4 regions of the Agrobacterium sp. 22-214-1 genome follow, and region 1 is predicted to be linked to each of the others. Evidence: riboswitches for the same ligand, from Rfam matches in the RefSeq annotation. Region 1 holds a riboswitch; each other region holds the start of a gene.

Region 1 (4,799 bases):
AGAACGCCTTCTACATCACCTTCGACAACAAGGAAGTCGGCCGTCTGCAGGCTGCCGAAGTCTTCAAGGTGAAGCCGGAAGGCAATTATGTCTTCATCAAGGGCTCTTCTTCCGACCCGAATGCGGACTTCCTGTTCGCCGGTCAGCAGGAAGTGCTGAAGGCGGCCATTGACGGCGGCAAGATCAAGAATGTCGGCGAAGCCTATACCGATGGCTGGAAGCCGGAAAATGCCCAGAAGAACATGGAACAGTTCCTGACCAAGAATAACAACAAGGTCGATGCGGTCGTCGCCTCGAATGACGGCACGGCTGGCGGTGCAATCGCCGCTCTCGCCGCGCAGGGCATGGCCGGTTCGGTTCCCGTTTCCGGTCAGGATGCCGATTTCGCCGCGCTGAACCGCGTCGCGCTCGGCACGCAGACGGTGTCGGTCTGGAAGGACAGCCGTGAACTCGGCAAGGAAGCAGCCGGCATCGCGCTGGAACTGGCCGGCGGCAAGAAGATGACCGAGATCAAGGGTGTCTCCACCTTTGAAGGCGGTCCGAAAAAAGTGAAGATGCAGTCGGTCTTCCTCAAGCCTATCGCCATCACGAAGGACAATCTGAACGTCGTCATCGACGCCGGCTGGATCAAGAAGGAAACGGCCTGCCAGGGCGTGAAGGCTAAAACGGTCAAAGCCTGCGATTGATCGAATAGGTCCCGGTTCGGGCGCTGCGCCATGGCTCATGGCGCGGCGCCTTTTATAGCATTTCCAGGAAAAGTAGGCCCCGGTTTTCCACCCGGAAATGCGCCAGAAAAAAGCGAAAACGCTCTAAGATGTGAGGAGCACCGGCAGTTCATGGCCGATATGACCCAGTCCAATACTACAGCGTCGCAAAAGACGGAAAAAACAGGCTCGATAACGCGCTTCATCAACGCCACCGAGCTGGATACCAGACTGCTCGGCATGGTCGGCGCGCTTCTCCTGATCTGGATCGGATTTCATATCCTGTCCGGCGGGCTGTTCCTGACGCCGCGAAACCTCTGGAACCTTTCCGTGCAGACCGCCTCCGTGGCTGTCATGGCAACCGGCATGGTGCTCGTCATCGTCACCCGCAATATCGACCTGTCTGTCGGCTCGATCCTCGGTTTTTCCGGCATGATCATGGGTGTCATGCAGGCGGAAATCCTGCCGCAGATCCTCGGCTTCGAACATTGGGCCACGTGGATCGTCACGCTTCTGGTCGGCATTTTCGTCGGCGGCGCCATCGGCATGTTGCAGGGCTCCATCATCGCCTTTCTCAACGTGCCGTCCTTCATCGTCACGCTGGGCGGCCTGCTCGTTTGGCGCGGCGGCACCTGGTTCATCACCAGCGGCCGCACCGTGGCGCCGATGGATTCCACCTTCCGCCTGATGGGCGGCGGCACCAGCGGTTCGATCGGCGCGACATGGAGCTGGATCGCCGCCGTCATCGCCTGCGTCGCCATCATTGCGGCCATCCTGAACTCCCGTCATCAGCGCCGCCGTTTCGGCTTTCCGTTGCGGCCCGTCTGGGCGGAATATTTTCTGGCCGCGCTGGGCTGCCTTGTCGTCATCGGTTTCGTGGCGGTGGTCAACAGCTATCCATGGCCGGTCAACATCGCCCGCAACTATGCCGACGCCAATGGCATCGCCTGGCCTGAAGGCGGTCTGTTCATTTCGCACGGCATCGCCATTCCGGTGCTGATGGCGCTCGCCGTCGGTGCGGTCATGACTTTCATCGCCACAAGGCTGCGTTTCGGCCGTTATGTCTTCGCCATCGGCGGCAATCCGGAAGCGGCCGAACTCGCCGGCATCAAGACCCGCTGGGTGACAGTCAAAATCTTCACGCTGATGGGTGTTCTGTGCGCCATCGCCGCAGCCATCTCCACCGCCCGCCTCAACGCGGCCACCAATGCCCAGGGCGAGCTGGACGAGCTTTACACCATCGCGGCGGCCGTCATCGGCGGCACCTCGCTTGCCGGCGGTGTCGGAACCATAGCGGGCGCGATGCTCGGCGCGCTCGTCATGCAGTCGCTGCAATCCGGCATGGTGCTGGTGGGCATCGATACGCCCTTCCAGCGCATCGTTGTCGGTGTGGTTCTGGTCGTCGCCGTCTGGCTCGACACCATCTACCGCGCCCGCGCCAAGTAAGAACCGAGGAGAACTCCTATGACGGACCAAGTCACGCCCCTCGTGGAAATGCGCAATATTTCCATTTCCTTCGGCGGTATCCATGCGGTGGAAAACGCCTCTGTCGATCTTTTCCCCGGTGAGGTGGTCGCCCTTCTCGGCCACAACGGCGCGGGCAAATCGACCCTTATCAAAATCCTCTCCGGCGCCTATCGGCGCGATGGCGGCGATATTCTCATCAATGGCGAGGACGCCGATATCCGCAATCCACGCGATGCCAAGAAATACGGCATCGAAACCATCTACCAGACACTGGCCGTGGCCGATAATGTCGATGCGGCGGCCAATCTTTATCTCGGCCGCGAGCTGAAGACGAAATGGGGCACGCTTGACGATGTCGCCATGGAAGCCTCGGCCCGCGAGGTCATGGGGCGTCTCAACCCCAATTTCCGGCGGTTCAAGGAGCCGGTGAAGGCGTTGTCCGGCGGCCAGCGGCAATCCGTCGCCATCGCCCGCGCCATTCTGTTCGATGCCCGCATCCTCATCATGGACGAGCCGACGGCCGCACTCGGGCCGCAGGAAACGGCGCAGGTGGGCGATCTCGTCAAGGAGCTGAAACGGCAGGGCATCGGCATCTTCCTCATCAGTCACGATATTCACGATGTCTTCGATCTGGCCGACCGGGTCTTCGTGATGAAGAACGGCAAGGTGGTGGGCCATGCCCGCACGCAGGATGTCACCAAGGACGAGGTGCTTGGCATGATCATTCTGGGCAAAGTGCCGCCCGGTGCGGTGCCGGGGCCGGGTGCGGTCGCTCTCTGAATTTAGTGAAATAAAGATATAAAGATTTCTTTATGTCTATTGACATCGTGACGCCCGTGGTGAGAAATGCGGGTGTCATGGTTCTCCGGGCTCGTTTGTTCGATCCCGGAGCTAAGAGGGAATCCGGTGCGCCGACGATCGGCAAGACCGGAGCTGCCCCCGCAACTGTAAGCGGCGAGCCTTTGTCCAACACGTCACTGGGGTAACCCCCGGGAAGACGGACAAAGGCGACGACCCGTAAGCCAGGAGACCTGCCAGGACAAAATAACGTCCACGGGCGGGGTGTCCCGGTGGTTGCTGCAATGGTCCGGCACAGGCCGGGCCTGCACGCGTCCGCTTTACCCATGCCCCCACAACCAAATGGGGTATGACAATGCCAGACAAGACCATTCCAGTCGCATCGCTCGGTTTTCCGAGGATCGGACGCCATCGTGAACTGAAGTTCGCGCTTGAAGGCTTCTGGTCCAGCAAGATTTCCGAGACGGAACTGCTCGAAACCGCCGCCCGGCTGCGTGCCGAAAACTGGGCGCTCCAGCTTGAGAAGGGGATTGCCCATATCCCGTCCAACGATTTCTCCCTTTACGATCACGTTCTCGATACCGCCGTGATGGTGGGCGCCATTCCATCCCTCTATGGATGGGCGGGTGGAGATGTTGCCCTCTCCACCTATTTCGCCATGGCGCGCGGCAGCCAGAGCGAAGCGCATGCAGGCTGCGGCCATGGGCATGAAGGACACTCGCATCATGGTCAGGGCGTTCCGGCGCTGGAAATGACCAAATGGTTCGACACCAACTATCACTACATGGTGCCGGAGGTTTCAGAGGATCAGCATTTCGTGCTCACCTCGCAAAAGCCGGTCGACCACTTCCTTGAGGCGAAGGCGCTCGGCATCCATACGCGTCCGGTCATTCTCGGCCCGGTCACGTTCCTGAAGCTTGCCAAGGCGCGCGAGGCAGCCTTCAAGCCTCTCGATCTGCTGGCAAGGTTGCTGCCCGTCTATGAAGAGCTGCTGCGATGCCTGCGCGCGGCCGGTGCGGACTGGGTGCAGATCGACGAGCCGGTCGCCGTGCTCGATCTTTCCGAGGGGGAGCGGCACGCGCTGGCTATAGCCTATCGGGCTTTGTCGAAGGCCGCGCCGGATTTGAAAATCCTGCTCGCCACCTATTTCGGTGGGCTTGAGGACAATCTCGAAGCCGTCGCAGCGCTTCCGGTCGCGGGCCTTCATGTCGATCTGGTGCGAGCACCCGATGCGCTGGAGACGGTGTTGAAGGCGTTGCCGGAAAATCGCGTCCTGTCGCTGGGTGTCATCGACGGCCGCAACATCTGGCGCGCTGATCTCGCTGCAATCATTACCCGATTGGAACCGGTGATCGCGGCACGCGGTGCGGCGGCGTTTCAGATCGCGCCGTCCTGCTCGCTGCTGCATGTCCCGGTCGATCTCGAACTGGAAACCGGCCTCGATGCCGATCTGAAAAGCTGGCTTTCCTTCGCCACCCAGAAGCTCGGCGAGCTTGCCACGCTTGGCAGGGCCCTCGGTGAGGGCAAGGCTGCTGTCGCGACGGAACTGGAGGCTGCCTCCAAGGCCGTTGCCGCGCGTGCATCCTCGCCGAAGGTAACGGACGCCGCCGTGCAGAAGCGTATCGCGACGATTGGCGAGGCCGACAGGAAGCGGGTGAGCCCGTTTGCCGAGCGGCAGAAAGTGCAGTCGCAGGCCATTGCGCTGCCGCTTTTTCCGACGACGACCATCGGCTCCTTCCCGCAGACGCCGGAGGTGCGCAAGGCCAGATCGGCACATTCGAAGGGCGCTCTGACGGATGCGCAATATGAAAAATTCCTGCAGAAGGAAAC
Region 2 (4,799 bases), on a different contig from region 1:
CCCGCCCATATCCTGTCGCCCAGCGTCACCTCGCGCGGCGTGGTCAACATGGCGGCGTTTGCCGTGGTGCAGGCCTCACATCCTTCGGTGTGATAGAGGCCGCATTAACGCAATTTTGAACAAGCTGTTGCCGCATTGCGGCAACAGCTTATGTTATCTTCCTGAAACACGGATTTCGTGAAGTATAACGCCCCTGCCACCGGCCGGGGACATCGAACGGATCGAACAATTGACCCGCCGCAGCCGCATCATCGGCCTCCTGCTTCCCCTTGTTTTCATCGCCCCGGCCGCCGCTTTCGCGGATCAGGTCTGCGATACGCTTTATGCGCAATTGCGCGAGCCGCCCCGCGTCATCGGCAATACGGCCGAGGTGCGGCGTTACGCCAATGCGCTCGCCCGCCAGAACATCGTCATCCGCAAGATCAGGAATGACCTGCGCGGCTATGGCTGCTCCTCGGGCAGCGTCATCGTCTACGGCAATCCCAATGCCGGTATCTGCGCCGAAATCGGCGATGCGCTGGCGGAAGCGGAAAGCGAACGCAACGCCATCATCCGTGACCGCGACGACGCCATGGCGGCCGCGCGTAGCGACGACGGCGACATCAGGCGTCAGCGCATTCTTGCCGCCCTCGATGCCAATGGCTGCAACACCCTGCCGCAAACGGAAACGCAATTGCCGCCGCCTCCGGATGCGACGCGTTATCCCGACGCTTTCCAGCAGAATGGCCAGCAGAATGGCGAGGAGCCGGGACAGGCGGGGCTTTCGCCCTACCCCAACGCCGCCGCCGAGGGCGGGCTTCGCACACTCTGCGTGCGGACCTGCGACGGCTCGTTTTTCCCCATCGCTTCCAATGCCTCGCCGCTCGATTTCCGCGCCCAGGCGGAGCAGTGCGAGAAAATGTGTCCGGGCACCGAGACGGAGCTTTATTTCCACTCCATGACGGATCAGGAAACCGCAGACATGGTGTCTGCGGAAACAGGCAAGCCCTACAGGGACCTGCCAACCGCCTTCGCTTACAGGAACGCCACGGCAAAAGCGCCGGGCTGCGCCTGCAACATGGCCGCCTATCACGAAGAAATGCAGAAGCAGGAAGAAGCCGCCCGGCCGGAATCCGAAACACCCTATTCCGGCATCACGAAAATCCCCTCACCGCAAGGTGACAAGGCCGCCCCCAAACCCGCCGAGCAGCAGCAGGCCGCCAAGCCGCCGGAACAACCCGTTCCCGAACGCGACTATGACCCGAACGATACGAAAGTGCGCATCATTGGCCCCAAATTTCTGCCGGACCAGACAGGCCGGATCGACCTGAAGAACCCGGCATTGAAGGGTATACAGCCGCAGCAGTGAAGCCGTCGTGGAGCGAGCGGACGCCGCTCGTTTCTTCAGTCCGCGGCAGCGGGATGAGAGGGCTACGGTAGAGATATGCTGAGAGCTTGCCCCCTCATCTGACCCTTCGGGCCATCTTCTCCCCGCCGGGGAGAAGAACAAGCAGCAACGCCCCGCTTCCCTCGCAGAACTTTTATCTGTCTTACACCCCGCCCCAGCGGTTGCGGAACACAAGCTCCTCCAACGGCACGCGCTGTCGCCAGCCCTTCACCGCAAGTTCCGGCTCGTTATAGAGCGCATCGACACGGCCGAGGCAAAGCCAGGCAACGATTTCGATATGATCGGGAATATCGAGAATGGTGCGAATGTCGCTATCGTGGAAAATGCTGACCCAGCCGACGCCGATGCCTTCGGCGCGCGCCGCGAGCCAGAGATTCTGGATGGCGCAGACGGTGGAATAGACATCCGTGCGCGGATTATGGGTGCGGCCCAGCACCACCTTGCCGCCGCGCGTCGGATCGCAGGTGACGCAGATGCTGAGCGGCGCCTTGCGGATGCCTTCGAGCTTGAGACTGCGATAAAGCGCCTGCTGCTCGCCCGTGAACATCGCCGCCGCCTCCTCATTGGCGCGGCTGAAGGCCACGAAGGCCGCCTGACGGATCGCGCCATCGGTGACGAGGGTGAAATTCCACGGCTGCATGAAACCGACCGAGGGCGCGGAATGGGCCGCCTTCAAAAGACGCTCCACCAGATCGTCCGGCAGCGGGTCCGGCAGGAACTGGTCGCGCACGTCACGACGGGTCTCGATGGCGCGGTAAATCGCCTCGCGTTCCTCACCGGAAAACGGGCGGGCGGGCGAGAGCGCATGATCGAACGAACTGGCGCCGGGCGGATTGCTTACGGACGGATCGGCTGGCATCGTTTATCCCCAACAATGCGAAGGCCGGGCGCAAATGCGCACCCCGCCTCGACAACAACCTGCCGCCGTCCGCGCGGTTCGGTCTATCCTATCAGGCCGGTCTTCTGACTTGGCTTCATCCGCCCTTTTCGCCTTCCCGAATTGCTTCAGTGGCTTAAAAAAAAGAACGTCCGCCTCACAGCGCTGGGCACGTTCCGGTCTTTCACCGGATTCCCGATTCTCCCGCCGCAACGGCAGGCACCTGACGGGCAAGCTATGGGCAAAAAAATTTGCGGATGCAAGCATCCTGCCGGCGGTGCGGCAATGTGGCCTGCCTCACCCCCATCATTCCACCGGGAAATACCTGACATAAGCGAACTCGTCCCCATCCGGTGACCAGTTGGGCGAATTCATCGTTCCCTGCCCGCCGAAAAGTTCGAACAGCGTCTCGGCATTGCCGCCATCCATGTCCATCAGCCGCACCCGCACATCGAGATCGCGCGGATGGTCGAAAACGTCTCCGTCATAGGAAACGAACACCACCTTGCCTCCCTTGGGAGACGGGTGCGGAAACCAGTCGCCATAAGGGCTGTCGGTGATGCGCTCGACGGCGGAGCCGTCCACCCGCACGCGCCAGATCTGCATTCGCCCGGTGCGGCTGGAATTGAAATAGATCCACTCACCGTCTGGCGAATAATCCGGCCCGTCATTGCGGCCCTCGCCGTGGGTGAGACGCGTCTCGACGCCGCTTGTTATATCCATCGAATAGATATCGAAGACCTGATCGCGAATGCCGCAATAGGCAAAACCTTTCCCATCCGGAGCCCATCCGTGCCAGTAAGAAGGAAGATTTTTCGTCATCAGCCGTGGCGCGTCGCCCGTCGAGGGCATGAGGTAGATGGCGCTCTTGCCAAATTCCACCTTGTCGGAAATGGCGTAAAGCGATCCATCCGGCGAAATACCGTGATCGTTGTTGCAGAGCGTGGCAAAGCCGGTATCGACCTTCTCCGGCGCGATATCACCGGCAAGAGACAGGCGGTAAAGCAGCCCTTCGCTGTTCAGCAGCAGATATTTTCCATCCGGCGACCAGTTCGGCGCTTCAAAAAGATCAGGCGTCTGCCACACCACCCGCATCTGCCGGGTGCGGATGTTGAAGATTTCGATGGAGCTGCGCATTCTGCCTCCCGGGCGTGTCCGTGTCTCGTTCAAAGCGCCCGGCAATGCAGACATTCCGTTTGCATCCGCCATCGCCATGATTATGATCCTAGGGCGGCAGGCACCGTCCTGCAAATTCAAACCGGAAAAAACGCCAGCGCTCCGGCACCGTCCGTGACCCTTGCCGTTTCTCCCAAAACCGAGGTTCCGCGATGAATACCATCGCCGATCACGGCATCCGCTTCGGCCGGATCGCCGCAATGCTTCCTGTCAAAAACATCGAAAAGGCCCATGATTTTTACGTTGGCGTGTTGGGCTTCGAAAAGACCTTCGAAAACGGCAACCCTGTCGGCTTCATGATCCTCAGACAGGGCAATGCCGAGCTGCACCTGACATTGCAGCCCACCCACAAGGCAGCGCCTTTCAATGTGGCGCATATGATGGTGAGCGATGTGGACGCGCTTCACGCACTTTGCAAGAGCCAGGGCTTGCGCATCATCAAGGGCCTGCAGGACAAGGATTACGGCCTGCGCGCCTTTGTGTTTGAAGACCCCGATGGCAACCGCATCGATGTGGGGCAGGTTATTTGAGATGAGCGAACGGCGCGGGGTTTTCTCCGCGCCGCTTGCTTAAACACGAAGGCTTTTTGTGGAACGAGCGCATGCCCCTTGTTTCTTCTCCCCGGCGGGGAGAAGAAACGCACGGCAACGCCGGGCAAAACATCCGCTACCAGCGTCTTCCTTCAATCACCGATCCCGGAACCGGTTGGTAATCGGATAACGCCGGTCACGCCCAAAGTTCTTCTTGGTGATCTTCACGCCCGGGGCCGATTGCCGGCGCTTGTATTCGGCGAGATAGAGCAGATGCTCCACCCGGTGCACCGTCGCCACATCATGGCCGCGAGCCAGAATTTCCTCAACCGACATTTCCTTCTCGACGAGGCATTCCAGAATATCGTCCAGCACCGGATAGGGCGGCAGCGAATCCTGGTCGGTCTGGTTGGGGCGCAATTCGGCCGAGGGCGCCTTGGAAATGATATTGGCGGGGATCACCTCGCCGGAAGGGCCGAGCGCGCCCGGCGGTACATGGGCGTTGCGCCAGCTGGAAATGGCATAGACCTGCATCTTGTAGAGGTCCTTGATGGGGTTGAAACCGCCATTCATGTCACCGTAAAGCGTGGCATAACCCACCGACATTTCCGACTTGTTGCCCGTCGTCACCACCATTGAGCCGAACTTGTTCGAGACGGCCATCAAAATGGTGCCGCGCGTGCGGCTCTGCAGGTTTTCCTCGGTAATGCCCTCTTCCGTGCCCTCGAAGAGATCGGAGAGCGTCGAGAGGAAACCTTCCACCGGCTCTGAAATCGGCACGATGTCGTAACGGCAGCCCAGCGCCTTGGCGCAATCGGCCGCGTCCTTC
Region 3 (4,799 bases), on a different contig from region 1:
CTGACAGGGAGGGGAGCACACCCTCTGTTCGCCGCCAGGCCTGTTCCAAACCGGCCAGATCGCTTGCCGAAAACGACAGCATCACCACATCAGACCGGGGCTGGTTGAGATCAACCGGCTCGATCAGGTCGTCCAGAGACGAGGATGTGGTGGCCAGGATGTGCATCGTCAGGCGGCCAGCATCTGTTCGATCTTTTCTCGGTTGATGCCCTTTTCGCCGATGACGACGAGGCGGCTGCGGCGTTCCTCACCCGCGGCCCAGGGCCGGTCGTAATAGTGGTTGACGCGGCTGCCGACAGCCTGCACCTGCAGGCGCATCGGCTTTGCGGAAACCTCGATGAAGCCCTTGATGCGCAGGACATTCTCCGCAGCAGCCGTCTCGGCGATACGGGCTGCCAGCGCTTCCGGGTCGGTCACGGCCGGCAGATCGATGACGAAGCTGTCGAAATCGTCATGCTCGTGGTCGAGTTCGCCATCATGGTGGGTACGGCGGTTTTCGATATCCTCTTCCACCGCAAGGCCAAGACCGATCAGCACGGCGGGGTCGATGGCGCCATTGGATGCCACGACGATCTTTGCCGCCTTCGGCAGATGTTCGAGAACATGCGCCTTGGCCTTGTTGAGGCCAGCACCGTCAAGAAGATCGGCCTTGGTCAGCACGACAAGATCGGCGCAGGCAACCTGATCCTCGAAAACCTCTTCGACCGGGTCATCGTGATCGAGCGCCTCGTCATTGGCCCGCTGGGCGGCGAGTGCTTCCATGTCGTGCGCCACCTGCCCTTCGGCAAGGGCGGCGCCATCCACCACGGCCACGACGGCATCCACCGTCACGCGGCTCTTGATCGCCGGCCACTGGAAGGCCTGCACCAGCGGCTTCGGCAGGGCGAGGCCGGAGGTTTCGATGAGGATATGCTCCACCTTCGGCTGGCGGCTCAGAATCTGTTCGATGGCGGGCTGGAAATCATCCGCCACCGTGCAGCAGATGCAGCCATTGGCCAGTTCGACAATGTTTTCTTCCGGGCAGCTTTCAATACCGCAACCTTTGAGAATCTCGCCATCGATGCCGATATCGCCGAATTCGTTGACGATGATCGCCAGCCGCTTGCCGTCCAGTTGTTCGAGAAGGCCGCGCAGCAGCGTGGTTTTGCCAGCCCCCAGAAAGCCGGTGACGATGGTGCAGGGAACGCGGTCCAGAAGGGTGCTCATGATCTCTCCTCGGTAAAATCGAATGGGGGAATGCGCGCCACCATGCCGCGCTTTAAGGGTTCGGGGCGACCGCGCCAGGGCATCAGGCCGTCGGGGGCGGCAGCCAGCAGCCGTGCGCCGGTCAGCAAATCTTCCGCATCACCGGTCGTCAGCCCGCCGAAAACATAGGACCAGCCATTGGCGCTGCGCAGCACGGCGCTAAGCCCGCGCTTGCAATTGGCGAGGCAGTTGACGGAACGAACGGTGACACCCGTTTCCTCCGCCTTTGCGACGACGGCATCGGCGAGGCGTGAGCCGGGGCGCGGTTCGGCATTGGGGTCGGCTTCATCGCGACAGCTTCTGCAAACGAAGACGGTCACGCCGGACGCCGTTTCGTCCTGCGTGTTTCCGCCTGTACATGAAGATGTCGCTGAAATATCCAAACCGTATCGTTTCCCGCGCCTTGCAAAAAAATCTCGGGGGTGCGGATGTCGAATACGGTATGCGGACAGGCGCAAACCGGATGTTCGATCTAACCGACTGACCGGAGCACCCCGCCCGGCAGACGTTTTTCCTGAAACGGCAGGTCTCCTGGCTCGCGGCTTTACACCCTGACACCGCCTTCCCGAACCCGTTGAGGTGTCCAGTGGCTTTACGGTGCGGGCTTACCGCTTACAGTTGCGGGGGCAGCCACGGAATGACCCGGTAATCGGGCTGGAACCGTGTTCCCTCTTAGCTTTTCCCGTTGCCGGGAAAAGACCGTCAGTCCGTTACCCTTAGGCTGAACGGGCGTGAGGGTCAATGCCGCGGCCCTGTGGCCCGCACATTGCCGGGTGCGGCAAATTGGGTATAGTCGCCGCTCCGAATGGCTGGGGCACCGGGTCCCGCGCCGCTGGATAAAAAGGAAAACGCGATGACACGCGACATCAGCGACAGCGAAGCCGAACGTCACCGGCAGAAAATGGTCAACCGCAAGACGGTGCAGGACGCCGAGGTTGCGGAAAAGACCATCGAAAAAGGTCTGCTGATGATCAATACCGGTCCCGGCAAGGGCAAATCCACCGCCGCTTTCGGCCTTGCTCTGCGCATGCTCGGCACCGGGCGGCGGGTCGGCGTCGTTCAATTCATCAAGGGCGCATGGTCGACGGGAGAACAGCAGGCGCTGACTTTGTTCGGCGACAGGGTCGTGTGGCGCACCATGGGCGAGGGGTTCACCTGGGACACGCAGGATTTGAAACGCGACGTCGCGGCGGCGGCAAAGGCCTGGGAGGAAGCCAGGGTCCTGATGGCCGACGAGACCATCGGCCTGCTGATCCTCGATGAGCTGAACATCGCGCTCCGTTACGATTACCTGCCGCTGGAAGAGGTGGTCGAGACGCTTTCCAGCCGCAGGCCCGATCTGCATGTCATCGTCACCGGCCGCAACGCCAAGCAACCGCTCATCGACGCGGCCGATATGGTGACGGAAATGACCCTCGTGAAACATCACTTCAAGGCGGGCGTGAAGGCGCAGGCGGGGATAGAATTCTGACATGGCTGCACGCGTGCTGATGTTTCAGGGAACCGGCTCGGATGTCGGCAAATCGCTGATGGTGGCCGGCCTTGCCCGTGCCTTCGCCAAGCGCGGCCTGTCCGTCACGCCGTTCAAACCGCAGAACATGTCGAACAATGCGGCGGTCACCGCCGATGGCGGCGAGATTGGCCGTGCGCAGGCGCTGCAGGCACGGGCGGCGGGCGTGCCGCTTTCCGTGCACATGAACCCGGTGCTCCTGAAGCCGCAGAGCGAGACCGGCGCACAGGTGGTGGTGCAGGGCAAGATCGCCGGCAATGCCAAAGCGGCCGATTATCAGCACATGAAGGCCGGGCTGATGCCGCGCGTGCTCGAAAGCTTCAACCGCCTGAAACAACAGGCCGATCTGGTGCTGGTGGAAGGTGCCGGCAGCGCCTCCGAAATCAACCTGCGTGCCAATGATATCGCCAATATGGGTTTTGCCAGAGCTGCGGACGCGCCTGTGATCCTGATCGGCGATATCGACCGGGGCGGCGTCATCGCCAGCCTCGTCGGCACCAAAGCCGTGCTCGACGCAGAAGACGCGGCGATGATCGAAGGTTTTATCGTCAATCGCTTTCGCGGGGATCCGGCCCTGTTTTCAGACGGCATGCGGATAATTGCAGAAAAAACCGGTTGGGCCTCCATCGGGCTCCTGCCACATTTTGCCGACGCCGCTAAGTTGCCGGCAGAGGATGCTCTCGGGCTTTCCGGCCCGGCTGAGCGGAAACCTGGCGCGAAGATCCGCATTGCCGTACCGATCCTGCCGCATATTTCCAATTTCGACGATCTCGATCCGTTGGATATGGAACCGGATGTCGAGCTCATCCGCGCGCGGCCGGGCGAAACCATTCCCGCCGATTGCCGGCTGGTACTGCTTTGCGGCTCGAAAGCCACCATCGCCGATCTTGCCGTGCTGAAAAATACGGGGCTCGACATCGATATCAAGGCGCATGTGAGACGCGGCGGCCATGTTCTGGGCCTCTGCGGCGGATACCAGATGCTTGGGAAAACAGTCGCCGATCCCGAAGGCATCGAAGGACCGCCGGCAACAGTCGATGGGCTCGGCCTGCTGGATGTAGACACTGTTCTGACGGGCGACAAAAGGCTGGTTTCCGTTACAGGGAAGAGTTTCGACGGAATTGGTTTATCCGGCTATGAAATGCATGTCGGTGAAACCACGAGCGGAACCGACAGCCTGCCGTTTTCGAAAATCGATGGGCATGAAGACGGCGCTGTGTCGCCTGACGGCCGCATCTTCGGCACCTATATTCACGGCCTGTTTTCGGATGACCGCCAACGCGGCGCGTGGCTTGAGCGGCTTGGAGGACGGAACACGGAACTGAACTACGATGCTCAGGTGGACGCCGTTCTTGATCGCCTCGCCGCGCATATGGAACAGCACCTCGATCTCGACCGTCTGCTTGCTATAGCGCGATAAGGATTGCCAGAAGTCCCAACAGGCCGATCAATAAGAGGTCGGCAACCCGTGTGAGCCGCAGCGCCCTGCGAATATCGCCGGCAATCAGCGCCGCCCTCCCGCCTTCGCCCATGAAACGGGCCTCGATCATCTGCCCGCCATAGGAGCGCGGCCCTGCGAGCGCAAAGCCGAGAGCGCCGGCCAGCGCCGCCTCCGGCCAGCCGGCATTGGGAGAACGGTGATGGTGGGCATCGCGACGTATCGCGGCCATGGCCCCACCGGGTGATGCGCCCTTAACAAAAAACGCCGCGACAACGAAAAGACCGCCGCTCAACCGTGAGGCCGGCAGATTGACCAGATCGTCCAGCCGGGCGGAGGCCCAGCCGAAGGCCTCATGGCGGGGTGAGCGATGGCCGATCATGCTGTCGGCCGTATTGATCGCCTTGTAAACCGCACCGCCCGGCAGGCCCAGGAGACCGAGCCAGAAGGCAGGCGCGACGATGCCGTCGGAAAAATTCTCGGCCAGACTTTCGATCGCCGCCCGGCAGATCGCCGCCTCGTCCAGCTTTTGTGGATCGCGCCCGACGATCATCGATACCGCCTTGCGGCCGCCTTCCACACCCTCTCGTTCCAGCGCAGTGGCGA
Region 4 (4,799 bases), on a different contig from region 1:
CAGGATATCGCCCAGCAGGCGCCGATCCTGCAATTCTTCGGCGCCAATATCCGTGTCGGCAGCGCGGTTTTCACCTATGGCGTCATTGCCATGGTCCTGCTCGTCGCCCTGCTATGGTATGTGCTGAACCGCACCGCCTGGGGCCGCCATCTTTATGCTGTCGGTGACGATCCGGATGCCGCAGAACTTGCCGGTGTCAACGTCAAGCGCATGCTGACCACCGTTTACACGCTGTCCGGCCTCATCTGCGCCTTCGCTGGCTGGGCCCTCATCGGCCGTATCGGCTCGGTTTCGCCGACCGCCGGTCAATTCGCCAATATCGAATCCATCACTGCGGTGGTTATCGGCGGCCTGTCGCTGTTCGGTGGGCGCGGCTCCATCATGGGCATGATCTTCGGCGCCCTGATCGTCGGTGTCTTTTCGCTTGGCCTCAGGCTTATCGGAACAGACCCGCAATGGACCTATCTGTTGATCGGCGTCCTCATCATCATGGCTGTCGCAATCGACCAGTGGATCAGAAAGGTAGCAGGCTGATGGCAAAAGAACCCATTCTCACAGCACGCAATCTCGTCAAGCGCTATGGTCGTGTGACCGCCCTCGATCATGCCGATTTCGATCTCTATCCGGGCGAAATCCTGGCGGTGATCGGCGATAACGGCGCCGGCAAATCCTCTCTCATCAAGGCGATTTCCGGTGCGGTGACACCCGATGAAGGGGAAATCCGGCTGGAAGGCCAGCCCGTCCAGTTCCGCTCGCCGATCGAGGCGCGCAAGGCTGGCATCGAGACGGTCTATCAGAACCTCGCCCTGTCACCGGCGCTTTCCATAGCCGACAATATGTTTCTCGGCCGTGAAATCCGCAAACCCGGCATTCAGGGCAGCCTGTTCCGCGCCCTTGACCGCCCAGCCATGGAAAAATTCGCCCGGGAGAAACTGTCGGAACTCGGCCTGATGACGATCCAGAACATCAATCAGGCGGTGGAAACCCTCTCCGGCGGCCAGCGTCAGGGTGTGGCGGTGGCGCGTGCAGCGGCCTTCGGCTCCAAGGTCGTCATTCTTGACGAGCCGACGGCAGCACTCGGCGTGAAGGAAAGCCGGCGTGTTCTGGAGCTTATTCTGGATGTGCGCTCGAGAGGCCTGCCGATCGTTCTCATCTCGCATAACATGCCGCATGTGTTCGAGGTCGCGGATCGCATTCATATCCATCGGCTCGGCAAGCGTCTGTGCGTCATCAATCCGAAGGACTATTCCATGTCGGATGCGGTCGCCTTCATGACGGGCGCCAAGGAAGCGCCGAAGGAAACGCTTGCCGCATGACGCTGAAGCTTGAAACGATCGCCGGGGATGTTCTTCGGCGGGCAGAAGGTAAATCCCGTTTTATCGTCGCTATTGCCGGTCCCCCTGGGGCCGGCAAATCCACGCTGGCGGATGCCCTTTGTGATACTTTGCTCGCACGGGGCGAAACGGCCGCCGTCCTGCCCATGGATGGCTTCCATATGGACAATGGCATCCTTGAAGAGCGGGGGCTGCTGCCGCGAAAAGGCGCGCCGGAAACATTCGACGTGCGCGGTTTTCTCGATATCGTTTCCGCCGTCCGCAAGGGCGGGCAGGAGGTGCTTGTTCCGGTTTTCGACCGCTCCCGTGAAATCGCCATAGCGTCTGCCCGGGCGATTGCGCCGGAAACACGCTTTATCCTCGCTGAAGGCAATTATCTGCTGCTGGACGAGGCGCCGTGGACAACTCTTTCCAAAAGCTTCGACCTCACCATTTTTGTCGGGCCGTCCGTCGAGGTGCTGGAGGAGAGGCTGCGGAAAAGGTGGCAGGGCTACGGTCTCGACGAGGCTGATATCCACGCCAAACTTTTCGAAAACGATCTTCCGAACGGAAAAAGGGTGATCGAAAACGCCCGTCCCGCCGATATTCACATCGATATCTGGGAATAGATTAACGCTTTTCTCTGTTTGAGCGGCGGCACGCATGTGCCGTTAAGCCTTTGTTGACCATGTGTTGAATCTTTTTGATCCACAGGGTGGGGCTTTTGTGTGTCTATTTATTGACGCGAAAATTTCCTCATATACTATATGTGGTGTTCGAGGTTCTTCCGATTCGCAAGGATTGGGAGCTAAGACGGGAATTCGGTGCGTAACGCCTTTATGGCGGAGCAAGGCCGAAACTGCCCCCGCAACTGTAAGCGGTGAGCATCGTTCCGATTTGGGTCACTGGAGCCGAAAGCTTCGGGAAGGCCGGAATAGATGTTGTGACCCGCAAGTCAGGAGACCTGCCTTGAGCGCAAACGTCCACGGGCGGGGTGTCCGGAGGAAGGTGTATGACGCAAATGATTTGCGTGCGCCCTTTTCTGCCCCCTCCAGAACAAGCTTCGGGGTGAAGTCATGCCAGTGCATTTGTTTGAGTTGCTGCGCTCGTCGGCGTAGGGAATGATTTTACGCGGCTTGCAGCATCACCAGGAAAACCAGACCCGGTTTCCGTCCTGAATGCGAGAAGCCTTCCAAGGCCCTGCGCCTCACCTGAATGACAGAACCATCGCCGTCCGATTGCGATTGCAATCGGCAATGTTGAGCCGTGTCCGAAACCGGCTTCGAGAGAGGAAATTATGACCATCACCGTTTACAGCAAGCCCGCCTGCGTCCAATGCACCGCCACCTATCGCGCCCTCGACCGCATCGGCGTCCCCTATGAGATTGTCGATATTTCCGAAGATGCGGATGCGCTCGATCATGTCCGGGGCCTCGGCTACATGCAGGTGCCCGTCGTTGTTGCCGGTGAGCGCCATTGGGCGGGTTTCCGGCCGGATATGATCGGCTCGATCAGTTGAGGCGGCGGGGCGATGGGCCTGATCGTCTATTATTCCAGCCGCTCTGAAAACACCCATCGTTTCCTTCTGAAACTGGGACGGCGTCTGTTTCGCCTGCCGCTTGGCGTTGAGGAAGATGTTCCCCATGTGTCCGAGCCCTATGTGCTGGTCACCCCCACCTATGGGGGTGGTGGCACCAAAGGCGCCGTCCCGAAACCGGTCATCCGGTTTTTGAACGAGCCCTCCAACCGAAATCTCATTCGCGGCGTCATCGCGGCGGGAAACACGAATTTTGGCGCAGCTTTCGCATCCGCCGGAGATATCGTCTCGCGCAAATGCGCAGTGCCGTTTCTCTATCGCTTCGAGCTTCTCGGCACGGAGGAAGATGTCGCCAACGTCAAACATGGATTGGAACGATTTTGGACACGCTGACCTCGAGCGCCATTCGCAAGGACGTCAAACAGCCGGCAGCCGTAACCCAGAAACCGCTCGATGCGGCTCTGGACTACCACGCGCTGAACGCGATGCTGAACCTTTACGATGAGAACGGAAAGATCCAGCTAGACAAGGATCGCCTGGCTGCCCGGCAATATTTCCTCCAGCACGTCAACCAGAATACCGTCTTTTTCCATAACCTCAGGGAAAAGCTCGATTATCTGGTGACGGAGGGATATTACGAGCAGGAGGTACTGGATCAGTATTCCTTCAATTTCGTCCGCGATCTCTATGACGAAGCCTATGCCCGGAAATTCCGCTTCCCGACCTTTCTCGGCGCCTTCAAATATTACACCTCCTACACGCTGAAGACCTTCGACGGAAAACGTTATCTGGAGCGTTACGAGGATCGCGTCTGCATGGTGGCGCTGGCCCTTGCGCGTGGCGATGAGCAGCTTGCCCGCGATCTGGTCGATGAAATCATTTCAGGCCGCTTCCAGCCGGCAACGCCGACATTCCTCAACGCCGGCAAGAAGAGCCGTGGTGAACTGGTCTCGTGTTTTCTGCTGCGTGTGGAAGACAATATGGAAAGCATTGGTCGCTCTATCAATTCGGCGCTGCAGCTTTCCAAGCGCGGTGGCGGCGTGGCGCTGTCCTTAACCAATATTCGCGAATTCGGAGCGCCGATCAAACAGATCGAAAACCAGTCTTCCGGCGTTATTCCCGTCATGAAGCTATTGGAAGACAGCTTTTCCTACGCCAACCAGCTGGGTGCGCGTCAGGGTGCCGGCGCGGTCTATCTGCATGCCCACCACCCGGATATCATGCGCTTCCTCGATACCAAGCGCGAAAATGCCGACGAGAAAATCCGTATCAAGACCCTGTCGCTCGGTGTGGTGATTCCCGACATCACCTTTGAACTCGCCCGCAACAATGAGGATATGTACCTGTTCTCGCCCTATGATGTGGAGCGGGTCTATGGCGTGCCGTTGACCGAAATTTCGGTCACCGAAAAATACCAGGAAATGGTCGCCGATAGCCGCATCCGCAAAAAAAAGATCAAAGCGCGCGAATTCTTCCAGGTGATCGCCGAAATCCAGTTCGAGAGCGGCTATCCATACATCATGTTCGAAGATACGGTGAACCGCGCCAATCCGGTTGCCGGCCGCATCAGCATGAGCAATCTCTGCTCGGAAATCCTGCAGGTCAGCGAAGCGAGCGAGTTCAACGCCGATCTGTCCTATAGCCATATGGGCAAGGATATTTCCTGCAATCTCGGCTCGCTCAATATTGCTTCGGCGATGGATTCCGCCGATTTCGGCAAGACCATCGAGACCTCCATCCGGGCGCTGACGGCCGTGTCGGACATGAGCCATATTTCCTCCGTGCCCTCGGTGGAGAAGGGCAATGATGCCAGCCACGCCATCGGGCTTGGCCAGATGAACCTGCATGGTTATCTGGCGCGTGAGCGCATCTTCTACGGTTCCGAAGAAGGCATCGATTTCACCAATATTTATTTCTACACCGTCACCTATCACGCCATCCGCGCCAGC

What was found. A riboswitch is a leader RNA that binds a small molecule or an ion and turns the genes downstream of it on or off. The one in region 1 is predicted to bind cobalamin.
Region 2: another riboswitch for cobalamin. It lies ahead of bluB (5,6-dimethylbenzimidazole synthase); the one in region 1 lies ahead of metE (5-methyltetrahydropteroyltriglutamate--homocysteine S-methyltransferase).
Region 3: another riboswitch for cobalamin. It lies ahead of ACQZ5G_RS19110 (DUF1636 family protein); the one in region 1 lies ahead of metE (5-methyltetrahydropteroyltriglutamate--homocysteine S-methyltransferase).
Region 4: another riboswitch for cobalamin. It lies ahead of nrdH (glutaredoxin-like protein NrdH); the one in region 1 lies ahead of metE (5-methyltetrahydropteroyltriglutamate--homocysteine S-methyltransferase).

Annotation. Positions count from the first base shown of each region.
Region 1 covers NZ_JBNWCK010000002.1:255,967-260,765, forward strand. Annotated here, with positions in the region: gene xylF (D-xylose ABC transporter substrate-binding protein) at 1-686, shown strand, start outside; gene ACQZ5G_RS10980 (sugar ABC transporter permease) at 846-2,150, shown strand; gene ACQZ5G_RS10985 (ATP-binding cassette domain-containing protein) at 2,169-2,951, shown strand; cobalamin riboswitch at 3,013-3,224, shown strand; gene metE (5-methyltetrahydropteroyltriglutamate--homocysteine S-methyltransferase) at 3,325-4,799, shown strand, end outside.
Region 2 covers NZ_JBNWCK010000001.1:356,522-361,320, reverse strand. Annotated here, with positions in the region: gene ACQZ5G_RS01870 (NADP-dependent malic enzyme) at 1-93, shown strand, start outside; gene ACQZ5G_RS01865 (DUF2865 domain-containing protein) at 230-1,348, shown strand; gene bluB (5,6-dimethylbenzimidazole synthase) at 1,530-2,246, opposite strand; cobalamin riboswitch at 2,324-2,506, opposite strand; gene ACQZ5G_RS01855 (TolB family protein) at 2,571-3,401, opposite strand; gene ACQZ5G_RS01850 (glyoxalase superfamily protein) at 3,593-3,970, shown strand; gene ACQZ5G_RS01845 (NAD+ synthase) at 4,127-4,799, opposite strand, start outside.
Region 3 covers NZ_JBNWCK010000005.1:291,451-296,249, forward strand. Annotated here, with positions in the region: gene cobN (cobaltochelatase subunit CobN) at 1-166, opposite strand, end outside; gene cobW (cobalamin biosynthesis protein CobW) at 169-1,206, opposite strand; gene ACQZ5G_RS19110 (DUF1636 family protein) at 1,203-1,628, opposite strand; cobalamin riboswitch at 1,750-1,964, opposite strand; gene cobO (cob(I)yrinic acid a,c-diamide adenosyltransferase) at 2,099-2,716, shown strand; gene ACQZ5G_RS19120 (cobyric acid synthase) at 2,718-4,175, shown strand; gene cbiB (adenosylcobinamide-phosphate synthase CbiB) at 4,162-4,799, opposite strand, start outside.
Region 4 covers NZ_JBNWCK010000001.1:1,938,249-1,943,047, reverse strand. Annotated here, with positions in the region: gene ACQZ5G_RS09755 (ABC transporter permease) at 1-534, shown strand, start outside; gene ACQZ5G_RS09750 (ATP-binding cassette domain-containing protein) at 534-1,316, shown strand; gene ACQZ5G_RS09745 (nucleoside triphosphate hydrolase) at 1,313-1,942, shown strand; cobalamin riboswitch at 2,076-2,299, shown strand; gene nrdH (glutaredoxin-like protein NrdH) at 2,611-2,832, shown strand; gene nrdI (class Ib ribonucleoside-diphosphate reductase assembly flavoprotein NrdI) at 2,845-3,243, shown strand; gene nrdE (class 1b ribonucleoside-diphosphate reductase subunit alpha) at 3,231-4,799, shown strand, end outside.